Regions from separate parts of the Streptomyces sp. NPDC054770 genome, predicted to be linked through region 1. Evidence: riboswitches for the same ligand, from Rfam matches in the RefSeq annotation. Region 1 holds a riboswitch; each other region holds the start of a gene.
What was found. A riboswitch is a leader RNA that binds a small molecule or an ion and turns the genes downstream of it on or off. The one in region 1 is predicted to bind cyclic di-AMP.
Positions count from the first base shown of each region.

Region 1 (6,952 bases):
TCGCCCTCCTTGAGGGTGATGACCTCCAACTCGTCCTTGTTGGACGGGTAGTCGGGGACCACGCGCTTGACCACGCCCTGCTCGGTGCCGAGGGCGAGCCCCGGCGAGGACTCGTCCAGCGTGGTCAGGCAGATCAGCGTCTCGCCGTCCTCCAGGGAGAGGAACTCCGAGAGGGGGGCGCCGCCCGCGAGGTTCGGGGCGGTCGCCGTGTCGGGGAGCTGGGGGAGGTCGACGACGTTGATGCGCAGCAGGCGGCCCGTCGAGGTCACCGCGCCGACCTCACCGCGCGCGGTCGCGGGGACCGCCGACACGATGACGTCGTGCTTGGCGCGCTTGCCGTCGGTGTCCGCCGGGAACGGCTCGCCGTTCGTCGTGCGCGCCAGCAGGCCCGTCGAGGACAGCAGCACCCGGCACGGGTCGTCGGCCACCTGGAGCGGCACCACGGCCGCCGCCGCGCCGGACGCCTCCAGCAGGACCGTACGCCGCTCGGTGCCGAACTTCTTGGCGACCGCGGCCAGTTCGGCCGAGACCAGCTTGCGCAGCTCCGCGTCCGAGTCCAGGATCCGGGTCAGCTCGGCGATCTCCGCGGTGAGCTTCTCCTGCTCCGCCTCCAGCTCGATGCGGTCGAACCTGGTGAGACGGCGCAGCGGGGTGTCCAGGATGTACTGGGTCTGGATCTCCGACAGCGAGAAGCGCTCCATCAGGCGCTGCTTGGCCTCCGCGCTGTTGTCGCTGGAGCGGATCAGCCGGATGACCTCGTCGATGTCGACCAGGGCGGTGAGCAGGCCCTCGACCAGGTGGAGGCGGTCGCGGCGCTTGGTGCGGCGGAACTCGCTGCGCCGGCGGACCACGTCGAAGCGGTGGTCGAGGTAGACCTCGAGCAGTTCCTTGAGGCCCAGGGTGAGCGGCTGACCGTCCACCAGGGCCACGTTGTTGATGCCGAAGGACTCCTCCATCGGCGTCAGCTTGTAGAGCTGCTCCAGGACCGCCTCGGGCACGAAGCCGTTCTTGATCTCGACGACCAGCCGCAGCCCGTGCTCGCGGTCGGTGAGGTCCTTGACGTCGGCGATGCCCTGCAGCTTCTTGGCGTTGACCAGGTCCTTGATCTTGGCGATGACCTTCTCGGGGCCGACCGTGAACGGGAGTTCGGTGATGACCAGGCCCTTGCGGCGGGCCGTCACCGTCTCCACCTCGACCGTCGCCCGGATCTTGAAGGTGCCGCGGCCCGTCTCGTAGGCGTCCCGCACGCCCTCCAGGCCGACGATCCGGCCGCCGGTGGGCAGATCGGGGCCCGGGACGTGCTTCATCAGCGTGTCCAGGTCCGCGTTCGGGTAGCGGATCAGGTGGCGGGCGGCCGAGATCACCTCGCCGAGGTTGTGCGGCGGCATGTTCGTCGCCATGCCGACCGCGATGCCCGACGAGCCGTTCACCAGCAGGTTCGGGAACGCGGCGGGCAGCGCGACCGGTTCCCGCTCCTGGCCGTCGTAGTTGGGCGCGAAGTCGACCGTGTCCTCGTCGATCGACTCGGTCATCAGGCTGGTCGCCTCGGCCATCCGGCACTCGGTGTACCGCATGGCGGCCGGCGGGTCGTCGTTGCCCAGCGAACCGAAGTTGCCGTGGCCGTCGACCAGCGGGACCCGCATCGAGAACGGCTGGGCCATCCGCACCAGCGCGTCGTAGATCGACGCGTCGCCGTGCGGGTGCAGCTTGCCCATCACCTCGCCGACCACGCGCGCGCACTTCACATAGCCGCGTTCGGGGCGCAGCCCCATCTCGTTCATCTGGTAGACGATGCGGCGGTGCACCGGCTTGAGACCGTCGCGGGCGTCCGGAAGGGCGCGCGAGTAGATGACCGAGTACGCGTACTCGAGGTAGGAGCCGCGCATCTCGTCCACGACGTCGATGTCGAGGATTCTCTCCTCGAACGAGTCGTCGGGCGGCGGGGTCTTCGTGCTGCGGCGGGCCATCGCTGCCGGCTCCTTGCTCATGCGTGAACGGATCTGACGCTGACCATTGTGGACCGCGGCACTGACAACCCGGGCCAGGACCCGGTCGCCGCGAACCGCCCTGGTGCCGGAAGCCGTCACGGGGCGGGTGGGACGCAGGCTACGCGATCCGCCCGGACGATCCGCTGTGGGCGTACGTGGTGCGGGAACTTCGCCGGGTCCCCGCACGCTTGCATACAGTGGCAGGACCGGCAGAGAAACCGCGGTTCGAGACCGCTTCCGCGAGCGAAGGGACGTACATGCCCATGGGTCACACGACCACGGCCGAGACAGGCTCCGGAGGCCTGGCAGCGACCGAGCACCGCTTGGCCAACGGTCTGCGCGTGGTGCTCTCCGAGGACCACCTGACCCCGGTCGCGGCGGTCTGCCTCTGGTACGACGTCGGTTCCCGGCACGAAGTCAAGGGCCGTACCGGCCTGGCTCACCTTTTCGAGCACCTGATGTTCCAGGGCTCCGCGCAGGTGAAGGGCAACGGCCACTTCGAGCTCGTGCAGGGCGCCGGCGGCTCGCTCAACGGCACCACCAGCTTCGAGCGCACCAACTACTTCGAGACCATGCCCGCCCACCAGCTGGAGCTCGCCCTCTGGCTGGAGGCCGACCGGATGGGCTCCCTGCTCGCCGCCCTGGACGACGAGTCGATGGAGAACCAGCGCGACGTCGTGAAGAACGAGCGCCGCCAGCGCTACGACAACGTCCCCTACGGCACGGCCTTCGAGAAGCTGACCGCGCTCGCCTACCCGGAGGGCCACCCCTACCACCACACGCCGATCGGCTCGATGGCGGACCTGGACGCGGCCACCCTGGAGGACGCGCGCGCGTTCTTCCGCACCTACTACGCGCCCAACAACGCGGTCCTGTCGGTCGTCGGCGACATCGACCCGGAGCAGACGCTCGCCTGGATCGAGAAGTACTTCGGTTCCATCCAGGCGCACGACGGCAAGCCCACCCCGCGCGACGGCTCGCTGCCCGACGTCATCGGCGAGCAGCTGCGCGAGGTCGTGGTGGAGGAGGTCCCCGCGCGGGCGCTGATGGCCGCCTACCGGCTCCCGGAGGACGGCACGCGCGTGTCCGACGCGGCCGACCTGGCGCTCACCGTGCTCGGCGGCGGCGAGTCCTCCCGCCTCTACAACCGCCTGGTACGGCGCGACCGGACGGCCGTCGCGGCCGGCTTCGGCCTGCTGCGGCTCGCCGGGGCGCCCTCCCTGGGCTGGCTCGACGTGAAGACCTCCGGTGACGTCGAGGTGCCGGTCATCGAGGCCGCCATCGACGAGGAGCTCGCCCGGTTCGCCGAGGAGGGCCCCACGCCCGAGGAAATGGAGCGCGCCCAGGCCCAGTTGGAGCGCGAGTGGCTGGACCGGCTCGGCACCGTCGCGGGCCGCGCGGACGAACTGTGCCGCTTCGCCGTCCTGTTCGGCGACCCGCAGCTCGCCCTGACCGCCGTCCAGCGCGTCCTGACGGTCACCGCCGAGGAGGTCCGGGAGGTCGCCAAGGCCCGGCTGCGCCCCGACAACCGCGCGGTGCTCGTCTACGAGCCGCTGTCCGCGGAGTCCGCCGAGCACACCCAGGAGGCGGGCCGCGGCGAGGACCCGGAGCAGGAAGCCACCGTAGAGGCCGGCAACGAGAACGAGGAGACGGCCAAGTGACCGAGCTCGCCACCATGGACTTCCACCCCCAGCCGCAGCCGGGCGAGGCCAAGCCGTGGGCCTTCCCCGCCCCGGAGCGCGGCACTCTGGACAACGGCCTGACCGTGCTGCGCTGCCACCGCCCGGGCCAGCAGGTCGTCGCCGTCGAAGTGCTCCTGGACGCGCCCCTGGACGCCGAGCCGGCCGGCCTGGACGGCGTCGCCACCATCATGGCGCGCGCCTTCTCCGAGGGCACCGACAAGCACTCCGCCGAGGAGTACGCCGCGGAGCTGGAGCGGGCCGGCGCCACCCTCGACGCGCACGCCGACCACCCCGGCGTCCGCATCAGCCTGGAGGTCCCGGCCTCCCGGCTCGCCAAGGGCCTCGGGCTGCTCTCCGACGCCCTCAGGGCGCCCGCCTTCGCCGAGAGCGAGGTCGAGCGGCTGGTCCGCAACCGCCTCGACGAGATCCCGCACGAGCTGGCCAACCCCAGCCGCCGGGCCGCCAAGCAGCTCTACAAGGAGCTGTTCCCGGCCACCGCGCGGATGTCCCGCCCGCGCCAGGGCACCGAGGACACGGTCGAGAAGATCGATGCGGCCGCCGTCCGCGCCTTCTTCGACCGGCACGTGCGCCCCGCCACGGCCACCGCGGTCGTCGTCGGCGACCTGACCGGCATCGACCTGGACGAGCTGCTCGGCGAGACCCTGGGCGCCTGGCGCGCCGCCACCGGGCAGCCCCGTCCGGTTCCGTCCGTGACCGCCGACGACACCGGGCGGGTCGTCATCGTGGACCGCCCCGGCGCTGTCCAGACCCAGTTGCTCATCGGCCGCGTCGGCTCCGACCGGCACGACCGCGTCTGGCCCGCCCAGGTGCTCGGCACCTACTGCCTGGGCGGCACCCTCACCTCCCGCCTGGACCGCGTCCTGCGCGAGGAGAAGGGCTACACCTACGGCGTCCGCTCCTTCGGGCAGGTGCTGCGGTCAGCCCCCGACGGCAGCGGTGTCTCGATGCTCGCCATCAGCGGTTCGGTGGACACGCCGAACACCGGCCCGGCCCTGACGGACCTGTGGACGGTGCTGCGCACGCTCGCCGCCCAGGGCCTCACGGACGCCGAGCGCGACGTGGCCGTGCAGAACCTCGTCGGGGTGGCGCCGCTCAAGTACGAGACGGCGGCGGCCGTCGCGGGCACTCTGGCCGACCAGGTCGAGCAGTACCTGCCCGACGACTTCCAGGCCACGCTGTACCGGCAACTGGCCGCCACCGGCACCGTGGAGGCCACCGCGGCGGTCGTGAACGCCTTCCCGGTGGACCGCCTGGTGACCGTCCTGGTCGGCGACGCGGCGCAGATCAAGGAGCCCGTCGAGGCCCTCGGCATCGGCGAAGTCACCGTCGTCGCCGCGGAGTAGGACACACGCGGGTGAAGAGCCCTGATGACCGTCGGGTCATCAGGGCTCTCGCGTGTCCGAATTGAGGTGGAGGTTGCCTGTCTGCCCTGTGGGATGCGCTACAAAAACCGTGATCCGTTTGGGCGGGGCGCGAGCGGCCTCGTAGGTTCTTCCGGGCTGTCCGTCAGGCACCGCGCCGCATCCGCGGCACCGGACAGCCATCGCCGAGTCCCCGTACGGCGCGAGCCAGGGGAGCCGGGGACCCACGCAGTCCCTGGGGTGAATCGGGCGCCCGCGCGTGTCGCGAGGGGGCCCGTAGGAGACCTTCCTGCTCCGAACCCGTCAGCTAACCCGGTAGGCGAGAGGGAAGGAAAGGACCAGCCTCTACATGGCGTTCATGTGCGCCTCCGGGAAGCACCGTCGTCCCGGCCGGGTGAAGCGCACCACCGCGCAGGCCGCCGGTATCGCGGCTCTCACCACCACCGGTGTCATCGGCACCGTCTCCGCCGCCCCGGCGCTCGCCGCCGAGAACTCCGTCGAGCAGACCGGCCTCACCCCGGTCATCACGATCAGCGACTCCGTCGCCGAGCAGATCGACGCCCAGGCCGCCGCCCAGAAGGCCGCCGCCGCGCGCAAGGCGGCCGAGGAGGCCGCCCGCAAGAAGGCCGCCGAGCAGGCCAAGAAGGAGCGCGCGGCCAAGGCCCGCGCCGCCCGCGAGGCCGAGCGCAAGCGCCTGAACACCTTCGTCGCGCCGATCAGCGACTCCTACGTCTCCACCGGCTACAAGACCGGCGGCTCCCTGTGGTCCTCCGGCGCCCACACCGGCATCGACTTCCACGCCGCCAGCGGCACGGTGGTGCACGCGGTCGGTACCGGCACGGTCGTCTCCACCGGCTGGGGCGGGGCGTACGGCAACGAGATCGTCATCAAGATGGCCGACGGCATGTACACCCAGTACGGCCACCTCTCGTCCATCGGCGTCTCGGTGGGCCAGCAGGTCACCCCGGGCCAGCAGATCGGCCTCTCCGGCGCGACCGGCAACACCACCGGCCCGCACCTCCACTTCGAGGCCCGCACCACCCCGGACTACGGCTCCGACGTCGACCCGGTCGCCTACCTCCGCAAGCACGGCGTGAACGTCTGAGGGAGCTGGACGCGGGTCCGGCGCCGAGACCGACGTGGGGGTTGCGGTGCGTGCGCCGGGCGCGGGTGCGCCGTGGCTGGTCGCGCAGTTCCCCGCGCCCCTGAAGGAGCGCTGCGCGTGACGCCCCTGAAAGGGGGTGCGGGCAACCCCCACGCACCCGCACCCGACCACCGAGGCGAACCCGGCAGCGCACTGCGGAAGCAACCCGTGAGATCTTCCGGAGCCCCGGCCCCTGTGCCGGGGCTTTCGTCGTTTTCGTGCACTTGCTGTCCAAAATATATCCCTGGATTCCGGTCCGCCGTCGGAAATTCCGGCTCATTGCAATAGAGTCACGGAACGAGCGCCACTCGGCGGCGTTTCACGGGGATTAAGGCGGAGGTCGGTCATGCGTATTCCGGCGCACTCGGTATGCACGGCGATCCGGGACGACATCGTCGCGGGTGTCTACGAGCGCGGCAGCCGGCTCACCGAGGAACTCCTGGCCCGCCGCTACGGCGTCTCGCGGGTCCCCGTCCGCGAGGCCCTGCGCACCCTGGAGGCCGAGGGCTTCGTGGTGACGCGCCGGCACGCGGGTGCGTGCGTCGCCGAACCGACCGAGCAGGAGGCCGCCGACCTGCTGGAGATGCGCATGCTCCTGGAGCCGCTCGGCGCCTCCCGGGCCGCCCAGCGCCGCACCGAGGCCCATCTCAAGGTGCTGCGCGGGCTGGTCCGGCTGGGCCAGGAGCGGGCCAGGCGCGGCAACAGCGAGGACCTGCGCTCCCTGGGCGGCTGGTTCCACGAGACCCTCGCCCAGGC
Region 1 covers NZ_JBSHBL010000023.1:21,222-28,173, forward strand. Annotated here, with positions in the region: gene ACWGKQ_RS21275 (DNA gyrase/topoisomerase IV subunit A) at 1-1,967, opposite strand, end outside; gene ACWGKQ_RS21280 (M16 family metallopeptidase) at 2,246-3,649, shown strand; gene ACWGKQ_RS21285 (M16 family metallopeptidase) at 3,646-5,034, shown strand; cyclic di-AMP (ydaO/yuaA leader) riboswitch at 5,226-5,389, shown strand; gene ACWGKQ_RS21290 (M23 family metallopeptidase) at 5,402-6,157, shown strand; gene ACWGKQ_RS21295 (GntR family transcriptional regulator) at 6,543-6,952, shown strand, end outside.

Region 2 (6,952 bases), on a different contig from region 1:
CGACCCGGGCCGGTGGCTGGACGTACTGGCAGGCCGGGGCGTCCGGCCGGGGGATGCAGGCACTGCGCGTCCGGGTGCCGTACGGCACCCAGGGCGACATCGTGCGGGTGCATCCCGGCGAGGAGTGGCTGTACGTCCTGCGCGGCCGGCTCCGGCTGCGGCTCGGTGACACCACGCATGTGCTCGCGCCCGGCGACAGCGCGCACTTCGACTCGCTGACCCCGCACCGGCTCGCCGCCGAGGACCAGGACGGGGTCGAGCTCCTGTTCGTCCACACCCTGCTGCAGAGTCCCACGGCCGCGCTGTGCCTGGGCCCGATCACCGGAGAGCTGCCATGACCGACATGGAGGAGAAGTTCCCCCGGGCCCTGTGGGTCCGGCTCATCATCTACATCGCCGTCGGGCACGTCTTCGCCGCGTTCCTCTACCTGCTGTTCGCCGTCGGCGGCAAGGGCTGAGCGCTCCCGTCCGCGCCCGGCCTCAGTCGAGCAGGCGCTCGCGCAGCCGCTCCCGGGTCTCCGGGGCCAGCTTCAGCCCCTGCTCCAGGTAGGTGTCGACGTCGCCCCACGCCTCGTCGATGCTCTCGAAGGCCGCCGTCAGGTACTCCGCGCGGGCGTCGAAGAGCGGGCTCAGCAGCTCCATCACCTCGGGGCTGTACACGCTCTCGCCGCTGCCGCTGCGCCGCACCTTGTAGCGGCGGTGCTTGGCGTTGGACTCCAGGTAGTCGGCGAGGATGGCGTCCCGATCCACGCCCACCGCGAGCAGTGTCACCGCTATGGAGATGCCCGCCCGGTCCTTGCCGGCCGCGCAGTGCATCAGCGCCGGGACGCTGTCCTCGGCGATCGCGTGCAGCACGCGCGAATGCTCGCCGGTGCGCTCCTTGACGATCGTGCGGTAGGAGCTGACCATCCGGCCCGCGGCCTTGCCGTCCCCCAGGAGCCCGCGCAGCTGCTCGATGTCACCCTCGCGGACCATCGTCCAGAACTCGGCGCCGTGCGCCGGGTCGGTCAGCGGCAGGTTCACGTTCCGCACGCCGGGCAGCTCGACGTCCGGGCCCTCCAGCTTCTGGTCGGCCGCGTTGCGGAAGTCGAAGATCGTGTGCAGGCCGAGCGAGGCGAGGAACTCCGCGTCCTGCTCCGTGGCGTGCGCCAGATGCCCGCTGCGGAACAGCACGCCCGGCCGCACCCGCCGCCCGTCCACGGTCGGCAGGCCGCCCACATCACGGAAGTTGCGCACCCCGGCCAGCTCGGGCTCGGTGGACGGGACCTGCTGCGTCACGGGGGCTCCTCCCGGTCGGCCCCGTCGGCGCGGCTCGTCGACGGGCACTGGCTCGACCATACGACATCGGTTTCCGCAGGCAATGAAGTTGTCCACAGGCATCGCCTCCGGGGCCCGTGGCCCTTGCTTCCGGAACCCGTAGCCCTTGATGATGTTGGTGCTTGAGTGGATCTGTTGGCAGCTGTGTGAGGTTTGAGGGTTCTCGATGGTGGACATCGCCGAAAACGGTCGTACCTGGCTCCTGTCGGGCCCCAGCAGCAGCTATGCGCTGCATCTCACGGAGGCCGACGAACTGCTCCACCTGCACTGGGGCGCCAGAATCCAGCTCGCCGACGCCGAGGAGCTCAGCACCCGGGCACTGCCCGGCTACTGGGCCTTCGAGTCCCCGCTCGACGGCCGCGAGGAGTACCCCGTCGAGGGCGGGCCCCGGTTCGTCCGCCCCGCCCTGTCCGTGCGCACCGAGGAGCGGCGCGGCACCGAGTGGACCTTCGAGGCCTACGAGACCGAGGCCGGCGCGGACGGCGACGAGCTGCGGCTGCGCTTCCGGGACGACGGCATCCTCATCACCCTGCACTACCGGATGCGCGGCGACGTCGTGGAGCGCTGGGTGACCGTCGGCAACGAAGGGCACGCGCGCGTGGAGCTGCTGCGCGCCGACCCCGCCGCCTGGACGCTTCCCGACCGCGAGGGCTGGCGGCTCTCCCAGCTGCACGGCCGCTGGGCCGCCGAGTCCCGCCTCACCAGCGCTCCGCTCACCTACGGCGAGAAGGTCATCGGCAGCCGTCGCGGCCACACCAGCCACCAGCACCTGCCCTGGGTCGCCCTCGACACCGACGCCACCGAGGAGCGCGGCGAGGTCTGGGGCTGTGCGCTCGGCTGGTCCGGCTCCTGGCGGATCGCCGTCGCCCAACTCCCCGACGCGCGCGTGCAGATCACCGGCGGCGCCGGCTACGACGACTCGGGCCTGCTGATGCTGGCCGAGGGGGAGTCGTACACCAGCCCGGTCTTCGCGGGCCTGTGGACCGACGGCGGCTTCGGCGGGGCGAGCCGTGCCTGGCACGCCTACCAGCGGACGTACATCATCCCGGACGCCGACCGGGACCGGCCCGTGCTGTTCAACTCGTGGGAGGCCACCACCTTCGACATCTCCGAGGAGCAGCAGGCCACCCTGGCCCGCCGGGCCGCCGCCATCGGTATCGAGCTGTTCGTGGTCGACGACGGCTGGTTCGGCAAGCGCACCAGCGACCGGGCCGGCCTCGGCGACTGGACGCCCAACCCCGACCGCTTCCCGACCGGCCTCAAGCCCCTCGCCGACTACGTGCACGCCCTCGGCATGCAGTTCGGCATCTGGGTCGAGCCCGAGATGGTGAACCCGGACAGCGACCTCTACCGCGCCCACCCCGACTGGGTGCAGTACCAGCAGGGACGAAAGCGGACGGAATTCCGCAACCAGCTCGTCCTCAATCTCGCCCGCGAGGACGTCCGGGAGTACCTCTGGGAGCAGCTCGACGGCCTGCTGTCCAGCGCCCCGATCGACTACGTCAAGTGGGACTTCAACCGCTGCTTCACCGACGCGGGCTGGCCCGGCGAGCCCTACCCGCAGCGCCTGTGGGTCGACCACGTGCGCGGGCTCTACGCCCTTCTCGACCGGATCCGCGCGGCGCACCCGAACGTCGCCATCGAGTCCTGCTCCGGCGGCGGCGGGCGGATCGACCTCGGCATCATGAGCCGCACCGACGAGGTGTGGACCTCCGACAACACCGACCCGCTGGACCGGCTCGCCATCCAGCACGGCTTCAGCCAGATCCACCCCGCCCGGGTGATGTCCGCCTGGGTCACCGACAGCCCGAACCACCAGCTCAACGGCCGGGTCAGCAGTCTGCGTTTCCGCTTCGTCAGCTCGATGGCCGGGGCGCTCGGCGTCGGCGGCGACCTCTCGCAGTGGACCGAGGAGGAGCTCGCCGAGGCCGGCCGCTGGGTGGAGCTCTACAAGGAGATCCGGCCCCTGGTGCAGCGCGGCGACCAGTTCCGGCTGCGGCCGCCGGCCGGCGGGCTGAGCGCGGTGCAGTACACGCTCGGCGACGAGACCGTCGTCCTCGCCTGGCTGCAGGCCCAGAGCTACGGCGAGCCGGCACCGGCTCTGCGGCTACAGGGTCTCGACCCCACCGCGTCGTACGAATGCCGCGAAACGGGCGAAGTATATCGAGGTGCCGTCCTGTTGCATCACGGGCTGCGCACCGGACTGAAGGGTGACCTGGATGCGTCGGTCATCCGGCTCCGTCGCATCTGATGCATCTGCCCGAATTAGCACCTTCGTTACAACTCGCTCTGGAATAAGGGGACGTGGTGTGACGTGCGTGAGGAGCGTCATATTCGTGACCGTCCGTCGCGCGTCATGCTCACGTAATTCCGGTGCTTCGCAAGACGATTGGAAATCCGAATGGGCCGGAATTCACGGAGGGTGACCGTGAATTCCGGTAACGGATCAAGTGGAACTCGGACAGACGGAACCGGCTGCTTGTCCACGTCCGTCCTACTCCCTTACGTTCGCCACACATCCGGGCGGAACGCCGAATCCTGCCGCCGCCCGGAGTCCCCACACACCCACCCGTGCCCGGCAGGAGCGGGGGACCCACCAGGCAAGACCGCCTGTTCCGGTTCCCGGGACAGGCTTGGGGTGTAGTCGCGCAATGGTGCGTGGCCGGGCAGCTCCAGCCCGAACCCGACAGCTCACCTCGCAGGCGCCGGAGAGGAATGCGCCATGCCCGTAAAGGGTAAGCACCGCCGCCCCAAGTCCCAGCGCCTCACCCGCTCGATGGCCGTCGCCGGAACCGGTGGCGCCGCGCTGGCACTGCCGCTCATGGGGGCCACCGGCGCCCACGCGGCCACCTCGCAGTCCGTTTCCGAAAAGGCCGCGCAGGCACTTCCGACAGTCGAGAAGACCGCGGTGAAGAAGGCGGCCGTAAAGAATTCCGCCGCGCATTCCGTGCACCGCATCTACACTGTGGTGCCCGGCGACTGGCTCGCGAAGATCGCCCGCGAGCAGCACGTCCCCGGCGGCTGGCACCGGCTCTACGCCGACAACCGGCAGGCCGTCGGCGACAACCCCTCGCTGATCCACCCCGGCCTCAAGCTCGCCCTCGGCGGCCGGCCCGCCGCGACGACGGACACCATGGACTCCGGCGCCCGTTCCGAGGTGCCGTCGAACTCGCCGTCGTCCGCCTCGTCCTCGGCCTCCTCCTCGGACGGCTCGGAGGGCTCGGACGGCTCGGTGACGAGTGCCGCCGGTTTCACCCTCCCGGTCACCGGAGCCACCGTCGGCACCGGCTACCACGTCTCCGGCAGCATGTGGTCCAGCGGCTACCACACGGGCGTCGACTTCGTCGTCCCGACCGGCACCCCGGTCAAGGCCGTCGGCGCGGGCACGGTCGTCACGGCGGGCTGGGGCGGTGCCTACGGCAACCAGGTCGTCATCCGGCTCGCCGACGGCTACTACGCGCAGTACGGCCACCTCTCCGCGCTCTCCGTCTCGGTCGGTCAGACCGTGACCGCGGGCCAGCAGGTCGGCCTGTCCGGCGCGACCGGCAACGTGACCGGCCCGCACCTGCACTTCGAGATCCGCACCACCCCCGACTACGGCTCGGACGTGGACCCGGTCGCCTACCTCCGCTCGAAGGGCCTCGCCGTCGGCTGACCCGGCGCCCCACTGGTCTGACACGCACTCCGAAGGCCGGACCCCCGATCCCCGGGTCCGGCCTTCGGTGTTTCCTTCTCGTGGCAGGAGTGCTCAGGGCATCGACAGCGAGGGCGGCACCGCGGCACAGTGATCCCCGGTGTGTGCAAGCGCTTTCCATCACTCCTGACCGCCGGAAGGAACCCGCCGCATGACGACCAGCCGCCGAGCCTTCGGAGCCCTGGCCACCAGAGCCGCCCTCGCTGCCCTCGCCCCCGCGGCACACGCCGCCCCCGCGAGCGCCGCACCCCGGCACCGCCGGCTGCTCGCCCACGACGACTTCCGTCACGGCCTTCGCCAGTGGTTCGTGGAACTGGAGCAGGGCGGCACGGTCACCGCTTCGCAGGGGACGCTGGACGTCGACGTGCCCGCCGGTGCGACCGTCTGGTTCCGTCAGCGTCTCGAAGGGCCGTACGTCCTGGAGTACACCGCCACACCGGTGTCGGAGGGCGGCGGCAACGACCGCGTCTCGGACCTCAACAACTTCTGGAACGCCACCGACGTCCGCTCCCCGGACGACCTGTTCGCCACCCCGCGCGGCGGTGCGCTCGCCGAGTACGACTACCTCACGACGTACTACGCCGGCTACGGCGCCAACTACAACACCACGACCCGGCTGCGCCGTTACGTCGGCGAGCCCGGCGTACGCCCGTTGATCCTCGACTACACCGAACCGCTGCTCGTCGCGAACCAGCCCAACCGTGTCCGCATCGTGTCCGACGGCCCGACCGTACAATGGTGGAACAACGGCCGGTTGGTGTTCGACTACACCGACCCGGAGCCTTACACGGGTGGGCACTTCGCGTTCCGGACCACCTGGAGCCACTTTCGGATCGCGGACTTCCGCGTCTGGCGATCGACACATCAACGCCCCTGATCAGAGCCTTATTCCAGGCTTGGCAAAGTATTTAAAAGTGTCTTATCTCACCGAACGTCAACCCCTTATTACGGTCGCGTAGGTCACAGCCAAAGGTGAATCATGGTCCGACGTGGGAGACGATTCGAAGAGTGACAATGCATCAGTGATCGGGTCGTACGCGGCGGTGGGGGACAGCTTCACCGAGGGCGTCGGCGACCCCGGCCCCGACGGGGCGTTCGTCGGCTGGGCCGACCGGTTCGCGGTACTGCTGTCGGACCGGCGGCCCGAGGGCGACTTCGAGTACACCAACCTCGCCGTACGCGGGAAACTGCTCGACCAGATCGTGGCGGACCAGGTGCCGCAGGCCCTGGCACTCGCCCCGGACCTGGTCTCCTTCTGCGCGGGCGGCAACGACATCATCCGCCCCGGCACCGACCCCGACGAGGTGGCCGAGCGGTTCGAGCGGGCCGTGGCCCAGCTGACCGAGGCCATCGGGACGGTGCTGGTGACCACCGGGTTCGACACCCGGGGCGTGCCCGTCCTCAAGCACATGCGCGGCAAGATCGCCACGTACAACGGGCACGTCAGGGCCATCGCCGACCGGTACGGCTGCCCGGTCCTGGACCTGTGGTCCCTCAAGACCGTGCAGGACCGCCGGGCCTGGGACGACGACCGGCTGCACCTCTCGCCCGAGGGGCACACGCGCGTGGCGCTGCGCGCCGGCCAGGTGCTCGGCGTCGACGTACCCGCCGACCCGGACCAGCCGTGGCCGCCGCTGCCGCACCGCGGCGCCCTGGAGGTCCGCCGCGACGACGTGCACTGGGCCCGCGAGTACCTGGTCCCCTGGATCGGGCGCCGGCTGCGCGGCGAGTCGTCCGGCGACCATGTGACGGCCAAGGGGGCGCTCTCCCCGGACGACATCAAGATGCGGATCGCCTCCGTGGCCTGAGGCGGTACGAGCGGGGTAAGGGGCGGCATCCTTGCGGACCGCCCCTTACTGCTGCCCGGGCAGTCCCAACTCGCGCGCCAGGGCCTCGTCCACCCACTCCTGCGCCCGGGCGCGGGGTACGGCACCCGGGTACG
Region 2 covers NZ_JBSHBL010000016.1:64,077-71,028, reverse strand. Annotated here, with positions in the region: gene ACWGKQ_RS16835 (helix-turn-helix domain-containing protein) at 1-338, shown strand, start outside; gene ACWGKQ_RS16830 (DUF6126 family protein) at 335-457, shown strand; gene ACWGKQ_RS16825 (tyrosine-protein phosphatase) at 480-1,277, opposite strand; gene ACWGKQ_RS16820 (alpha-galactosidase) at 1,483-3,567, shown strand; cyclic di-AMP (ydaO/yuaA leader) riboswitch at 3,873-4,034, shown strand; gene ACWGKQ_RS16815 (M23 family metallopeptidase) at 4,039-4,971, shown strand; gene ACWGKQ_RS16810 (DUF6250 domain-containing protein) at 5,162-5,887, shown strand; gene ACWGKQ_RS16805 (SGNH/GDSL hydrolase family protein) at 6,033-6,818, shown strand; gene ACWGKQ_RS16800 (TetR/AcrR family transcriptional regulator) at 6,864-6,952, opposite strand, start outside.
Region 2: it holds a riboswitch for cyclic di-AMP, as region 1 does, so the genes downstream of both, ACWGKQ_RS16815 (M23 family metallopeptidase) here and ACWGKQ_RS21290 (M23 family metallopeptidase) in region 1, are expected to answer to the same signal.

Region 3 (6,952 bases), on a different contig from region 1:
CATGCCTCGAGGTCGGCCTTGCCCGGCTCGCCGGTCACCGTGACCGGTTCGGCCGTCCGGCGCCAGCCGAGGCCGGTGGTGATGGAGTCGAGGGCGCGCAGGGCGCCGGTGACGTCGTTGCCGCCGTGGACGTAGGCGCCGAAGGGGCGGCCGCGCGTCTCGTCCAGGCACGGGTAGTAGATCTGGTCGAAGAAATGCTTGAGGGCGCCGGAGAGGTAGCCGAGGTTGGCCGGGGTGCCGAGGAGGTATCCGTCGGCTTCGAGCACGTCGGTGGCGGTGGCGGACAGTGCCGCCCGCCGCACGACCCGCACGCCCTCGATCTCCGGGGTCGTCGCCCCGGAGACCACGGCCTCGAACATGGCCTGGCAGTGCGGTGAGGGGGTGTGATGGACGATCAGCAAGGTGGGCACACCGGCACCCTGCCCTGCGGTGCCCGCCGACGGCAAACGGCGGCGGGCGGCGCTCAGGGCTGTACGGGCATGCTCCAGCAGTTGGAGACGGCCGGTACGCCGGTGAGGCGGGCGGTGAGCCAGGCGATGGCGTCGCCCTGGTCGGTGAGCAGGGGTTCGAGGTGATTCAGCAGGGCGCGGCCCGCGTCCGGCAGGAGGACCGGCACGTACGTGATGTTCGCGCCCTCGTCGCACCAGTCCTCGGCGAGCCGGCGGGCCTGCGCGTGCGGGACGAGGTCGTCGCTGACGCCGGTGGCCACCCGGACCGGGCTCGTCGGCGCCGTCCTGCCGATGCGCTGTTCGTCCAGGAAGGCCTGGAGGGCGGGCTCCTCGCCGACGACCTCGGAGATGGAGCTGCCGTCGTTCGTCCAGGCGGTGCTGTGTGCGGAGCCGTACGCGAAGAGCGCGTCACCGACGCACATCGTCGACAGGTCGGCGAGGGCGGCCCGGCCCGCCGCGCCGAGGTGGGCGTCGACGATCGGCTTGAGCGCCGGGTCGGACTGGACGAAGCCGTTGACGGCCCAGCCGAGGGCGCCGGCCAGGTCGCTGCCGTCGATGGCCGCGGTGACGGCGGTGAGGTCGGCGGGCGGCGCCCCCGCGTAGGTGCCGGAGAGAGTGATGTCCGGGGCGTAGGCGGGCTGGAGTTCGGCGGCCGCGGCGGTCGCGCCGCCGCCCTGGCTGTATCCGAACAGGCCCACCCGCGAGGCGGCGGTGACCGAGGCGCCGGGCAGCCTCCGGGCGGCGCGTACGGCGTCCAGGACGGCGTGCGCGCCGTCGAGCCGGTTGACGTAGGTGTGCAGCCGGTCCGTGGTGCCGAGCCCGACGTAGTCGGTGACGACGACCGCGACGCCCTCGGCGAGCAGCCGGTAGATCGACAGGTCCTCGTAACCCACGGACACCGTCTGGCCGTTGAGGATCAGCGGGTACTCCAGGCCCATGGAGGCGGCGCACTGGTCGCCCTGGCCCATGGTGCCGGGGGCGAGCGCGACCAGCGGGCGGGCGCCGGGGCCGAGCCATGGGGCAGCGGGCTCGAGGTAGGCGCCGGTGACGGCGACCGGGTCGCCCGCCGAGTCGGTGGACTTGTACATCAGCCGGGTCGCGGTGCCCGGCAGCGGGCCGGGCAGGCTCGGCAGGCTCAGGGCCAGCGGGAGGGGTTCGGTGCGGACGAGGGCGCCGTCGGCCGTGGGCAGGGTGGCCGGCGGGTCGTAGAAGGCGGGGATGGTGACGCCTCGGGAGACCTCCGCCTGGGAGGCCGTGGCCTGCAGGGTCTGGAGGCAGAGGCAGGCGGCGGCGGTGACGGCGGTGGCCAGCAGGCGAACGCGGACAGGCGTGCGGACAGGCATGGGGAACCTCCTGGACGTGCTGGACGTGGGAGGTGCGGAGGGGTCCCCGGAGCGGCCGACGGGGCGGGTGCGGTTTACCCGACGGTAACGAGCGATGTATTACCTGCGGTAGCAGCCGTAAGGTTACGGTTCAGTAATATGACGGACGGTCAACAGGCCCGGAGCCCTGGCCGTGTCACCCGGCACGGCCCCGGCGAAACGCACCTGGGCGGGCCCGGCAGCGCGGAGCAGTAGAGATGCTCCCCGCGTTCGAGCCCGCCCAGGACGCGCCGTGCGACGCGTGAGAAGGGACGGTCAGAACTGGTTCCGCCGGGCGCGCCACAGCAGCACGGCCCCGAAGGCCAGCAGCAGCCCGCCGAAGACCGCGGGCCAGAGGTGGGCGCCGGTCTCCGCCAGACCGCCCTGGACCGCCTGCGGCTCGGTCTGGGGTTCCGTCCCGGAGCCGGTGCCCGGGCTCTCCTGACCGGCCGGGACGGCGGCCGCGGTGCCGGCCGGCGTGGCGGCGGCGGTCGCGGCCGGCGCCTCGGTGTCGGGCCGCTCCGTCGGCTCGCTGATGACACCGCCGCCCGACGACTTCGTGGTCGACGTCTTCTTCGGCGACGCGGTCGCGTAGACCCTCGGCAGCCCGGTGTCGTCGGAGGCCGGGGCGGAGGCGTTGTCGGAGGCGGGCGCGGTTTCGGTGGCCGGCGGGTCGGCCGGGGGCTCGGACGACGGCTGCGTGGTCTCCGGCTCGGACGGCTCGGCGCTCTGCGTCTGGGCCGGCGGGTCGGCCGGGCTCGCGGTCTCGCTCGGCTCGCCCGGCGCGGACGGCTCGGCGCTCTCGGACGGCGGCTGCTCGTCGGCCCCCGCACCGCACTTGCGGCCCGAGTTGATGCAGTCGACCATCTTCCGCATCAGGCTCTCGTCGAAGACGTTGATGAAGTCGCCGTGGTCGGTGACCGGCTTGTGCAGCTGCTCGGGGAACGAGTCCACCGCGAACAGCGGGACCGTACGGCCGCCGTCCTGGAGGCTCGGCGCGTCCACGTCGTAGACGATGCGCTGCACCAGCTGCGGGATGGCCTGGAAACCGGCCGGGCAGCTCCCGTCGGGGCCTTCGAACGCCACGTGGGTGCGGTGGTTGGCGCTGTCGATGTTCCGGCCGTCCCAGCAGCTCTGGAACCTGAACGTGCGCACGACGTCGCTGCCCGAGGGGCAGAGCGGGTACTTGTCCTTGAGCTGCCGGTTCTCGTAACCGGTGCAGCTCCAGGAGGCGTTGGCGTTGGTCGGGCCGTTGACGAACGCCTTGGCGTCGCCGGTGATGATGCGCAGCAGCCGCGGCATCTCGGTGACCTTGGAGGTCGGGTTGCCCTCGAAGGTCAGCGTGACCTGCTTCGCCGTGACGATCTGCCCGGCGTTGCCCTCGGTGCCGCCGCCCGGCTTGTCGGCGTCCCGCTCCTGCTTGCCGTTCTGCAGCCGCAGCACGGGCCAGTAGTACGTGGACTTGTCGCCCTGGTCCGCGCAGCTGGTGTCGGCGTTCGCGAGGTCCTGGTCACTGGCGAAGGCGTTGTTGGACTGGTTGCCGATGTAGTCGTGGAAGTGGTGGGCGCCGTTGGAGACACCGGGCGCGACGATCACGTTGTCGGAGTTGAACAGGCCGTTCGCGTTGACGCCGCAGCTGGAGCTGAAGGTGCCGGTGGAGCCGCCGGACCGCTCGGCCGGGGTGCTGACATTGGGCTGGACGGAGGTGATGTCCGCGTAGTCGGCGGCGACCGGACCGTTGCCGCCCTGGCCGCCGATGCCGGTGCCCTGGCTCGGCGCGGCGCTGCCCTGACCGCTCTGGCTCGGCGTGGCGCTGCCCTGGGGGGCCGCCGACTGCCCGTCGCCCTGGTTCGAGGAGCGCAGGGCGCAGGCCGCCAGGTCGTCGAGGCCCTGCGGGCGGTCGCCCTCGCGGCCGATGGCGTCGGCGATGCGCTGGAGCGACTCGGCCCGCTTCGCCTTCAGCGGGTCGATGATCGTCTGGCCGGCGAAGGCGGGGTTCTGCTCGATCTCGGCGGCGTACTGGGTGAGTTGCTGGTAGGCGGCGGCGATCTGCTGGTCCATCTGGGCGAGTTCACGGTCGACGTCGGCCCGGGCCCCGTCCGGCACCGACGTCAGCCGGCTGCCGACGTCGGGGCAGTAGACCGTCGGCGCGGACAGCACATGGCCGGTGGCGACCTGGGCCTGCTGGTCCCCGCCGCCTTCGGTGGCCGAGGCATAGACGTTCACCGCGACCAATCCTGCGCCGCCGAGCATCAGGGCGACCGCTGCGAAGGTCGCGCGCTGTGCGCCGGTCGGGCGTCTGCGCCTGTTGGGTCTCAAGGTCGTTCCCCTGCGTCTCGTGGTCGGCCGGACATGGAAATCCCCCGGCCCTATACGGCCCCCGGCGCCGCCGTGTTCAACGGACCCGCGAATTCACGGAGACCTCACAGAAAGCACCTGTTCCCACACAGCTCCGGAACAGCAGAACACGACCGACGGCAACGCCCCGGTGACCCTGCGAAAGCAATGGATGCGCGCCAAATGCCGTCCCGTACCGTCGAGTTCCGAACGCTAAGACGAACATCACAAATACGTATCGGACATTACGCACTTCAACCTTCACACGAGTGACACAAGTTGGCTAAGTTGACGGGCAAGCCGCTCGGCTCCCCCCGGCGAATCCCGTCGGGCCGCGCGGCCTCCGCCGAGTCCGGTGCCTCCCAGGGGCGAATCCGGAGCCGGGGACCCAACCGACCACTGGGGTGAATCGGCCGACCGTCCGCGAGGGCAGGGGCCGTAGGGCATGCCTTCCGGACTTCACCGCCCGAACCCGACAGCTAACTCGGTAGGCGGAGTACGGAAGGAGCACGACCCCTCAATGGCGCCCGAGAGCCGTGACGAGGTTCGGCAGCGGATCGACAGCCTCTACGACCAGGCCGAGAACGCCACCGGGAACTACAACGCCACGCGCGCGATGAGCGGGGGCTCGCGCTCCCGCGGCGTCCCGCTGTTCAAGCGGCCCCGTCGCGACGACCCGGGCCTCGACAACATCGCCCGGGAGTGGTTCGACGGCGCCCGCTCGAAGCTGGGGCCGAGCGTCCCGGCCGCACTCCCCTCCGACCGGCAGCCCGCCCGGCCCGGTCCGCGGCGGCCCGTCAGCTCCATGGCCGCCGACCTGCTCGGCCAGCTGGAGGACAGCGGCCCGGCCCGGCTGGAGCTGACCGCGGGTCCGTCCGCGCAGACCGACATCGAGGTCGTCCGCGCGCTGCCGCCGGAGCGCCCGAGGCTGGAGCTGACGGCAGGGCCGGCCGCGGCGCTGCCCCCGGGGCCGTCGGGCGCGCCCAGGGCCCTGTCGGCCGCCGCGCCGCAGCGGCAGGCGCCGGGTACCTCCAAGACCAAGAGCCAGCTGAAGATCGCCAAGGCCCGCGAGGTGCTGTCCCAGCGCACCGGGCAGCGCGCGATCGCCGCGCTCGAACCGGCCGCGGCCCCAGCAGCCCAGCCCGTGCCGACCGCACCGTCCCCGTGGCCCACGCCCGAGGCCCAGGTCCCGACGCAGCAGTGGCCGCCGGCTCCCGCCATCGGCATACCGAGCCAGCGCAGCGCGCCGCCCGCGATGACCGAGACGGGCGGCATCCCGATCGTGTCCGCGACCGACACCGGTACGTTCCGCATCATGACGCCGGGCGGTAGCGGGGCCACCCGGGCAGCCGTGCCCCCGCCGGACACGGGCGGCTTCCGCATCATGACCCCCGGCAGCTCGGCGACCGGCAGCTTCCCGGGGATGCCTCCCATGGACGCGGGCCCCGCCCCCGCCCAGCCTCCGGCTCCGGCTCCGGGGGACAGCGGCTCCTTCCGCATCATGACCCCGGGCGCCACGGGCACGTTCCCGATGCCGACCCCGGCGGACGCGGGAGCGTTCCCGACCGCGGACCCCATGGGCACGAGCGTCTTCCCGACCGCGAACCCCGTCGGCACGAGCGTCTTCCCGACCGCGGCTCCCACGAACACCGGCGCCTTCCCGACCGCGACACCCGCCGTTCCCGCCGCCGCTGCCCCCGCCCCGGCACCGGCCCCGATGGACATGGGCGGCTTCCGGGTCATGTCGCCGAACGCGGCCGCCGCCTACGCCGACGTGCCCCAGGCCGCCGCCGACACCGCCTACGCCACCGGCGCGTACACGTACACGTACCCGACCGCGGCCCCCGCCGCCGCGCCCATGGCCATGACACCGCAGGCCGCCCCGTTCCCTGCGGCACCCGCCGCCGACATGGCCGGCGCCTGGGCCGGAGGCATGCAGTCCACCGACGCCTCCTACGCCTACGCCTACGCCGATACCACCGCGATGCCCACGCAGATGGCGGCACCCGCGGCCGCGATGCCCGCGCCCGCGCCCATGCCCATGCCCATGGCAGCGCCGATGCCGACCCCGATGGCGGCACCGATGCCCACGCAGATGACGGCGCCGATGCCGACACCCATGGCCGCGCCCATGGCCGCCCCGATGCCCGCGATGGCCGCGGCGCCGGCGGCCATGACGGCGCCGCCCGAGGCGATGATGGCCGCGCCCACCATGGCGATGCCCACCGCCGCCCCGGTCGTCACCACCCCGGTCGTCACCGCTCCGCTCCCCACCACCCCCCTGCCGACCGCACCTCCGCAGGTCACCGCCCCGGTACCCACCGCGCCCTCGCCCGCGGCCGCCTTCGCCGACCCCGGTGCCTTCCTCCAGCCGGGCGCCGCGGCCGAGCCCGGCAAGGCCATGAAGGCGCTGGCGTTCGCGCGGGAGCAGATCGGCCGGCCGTGCGTCTGGGGGGCGACCGGACCGGGGGCGTACGACTGCTCCAGCCTGACCCAGGCCGCCTGGCGCGCCGCCGGTGTCACGCTGCCGCGTTCCGCGCCGGAGCAGACGCTGGCCGGCACCCCGATCACGCTGGCCGCCCTGGAACCGGGCGACCTGGTCTTCTTCTTCGACGACGACAGCCACGTCGGGATCTACGCGGGCGGCGGCACGATGGTGCACGCGCCGAGCCCCGGCGCGCTCATCCGCGAGGAGTCGATCTACAACGCCGGGGAGTCGGCGATCCACCGCGTGATCCGCCCGGCCTGATCCGGGCCCGGGGTCAGACCCTCCGCCGCCGCGTGCGCCAGCTCTCGTGGTGGTCC
Region 3 covers NZ_JBSHBL010000002.1:300,788-307,739, reverse strand. Annotated here, with positions in the region: gene ACWGKQ_RS03915 (flavodoxin family protein) at 1-410, opposite strand, end outside; gene ACWGKQ_RS03910 (lipase family protein) at 464-1,792, opposite strand; gene ACWGKQ_RS03905 (DUF1996 domain-containing protein) at 2,087-4,063, opposite strand; cyclic di-AMP (ydaO/yuaA leader) riboswitch at 4,504-4,657, shown strand; gene ACWGKQ_RS03900 (NlpC/P60 family protein) at 4,668-6,896, shown strand; gene ACWGKQ_RS03895 (NAD-dependent epimerase/dehydratase family protein) at 6,910-6,952, opposite strand, start outside.
Region 3: it holds a riboswitch for cyclic di-AMP, as region 1 does, so the genes downstream of both, ACWGKQ_RS03900 (NlpC/P60 family protein) here and ACWGKQ_RS21290 (M23 family metallopeptidase) in region 1, are expected to answer to the same signal.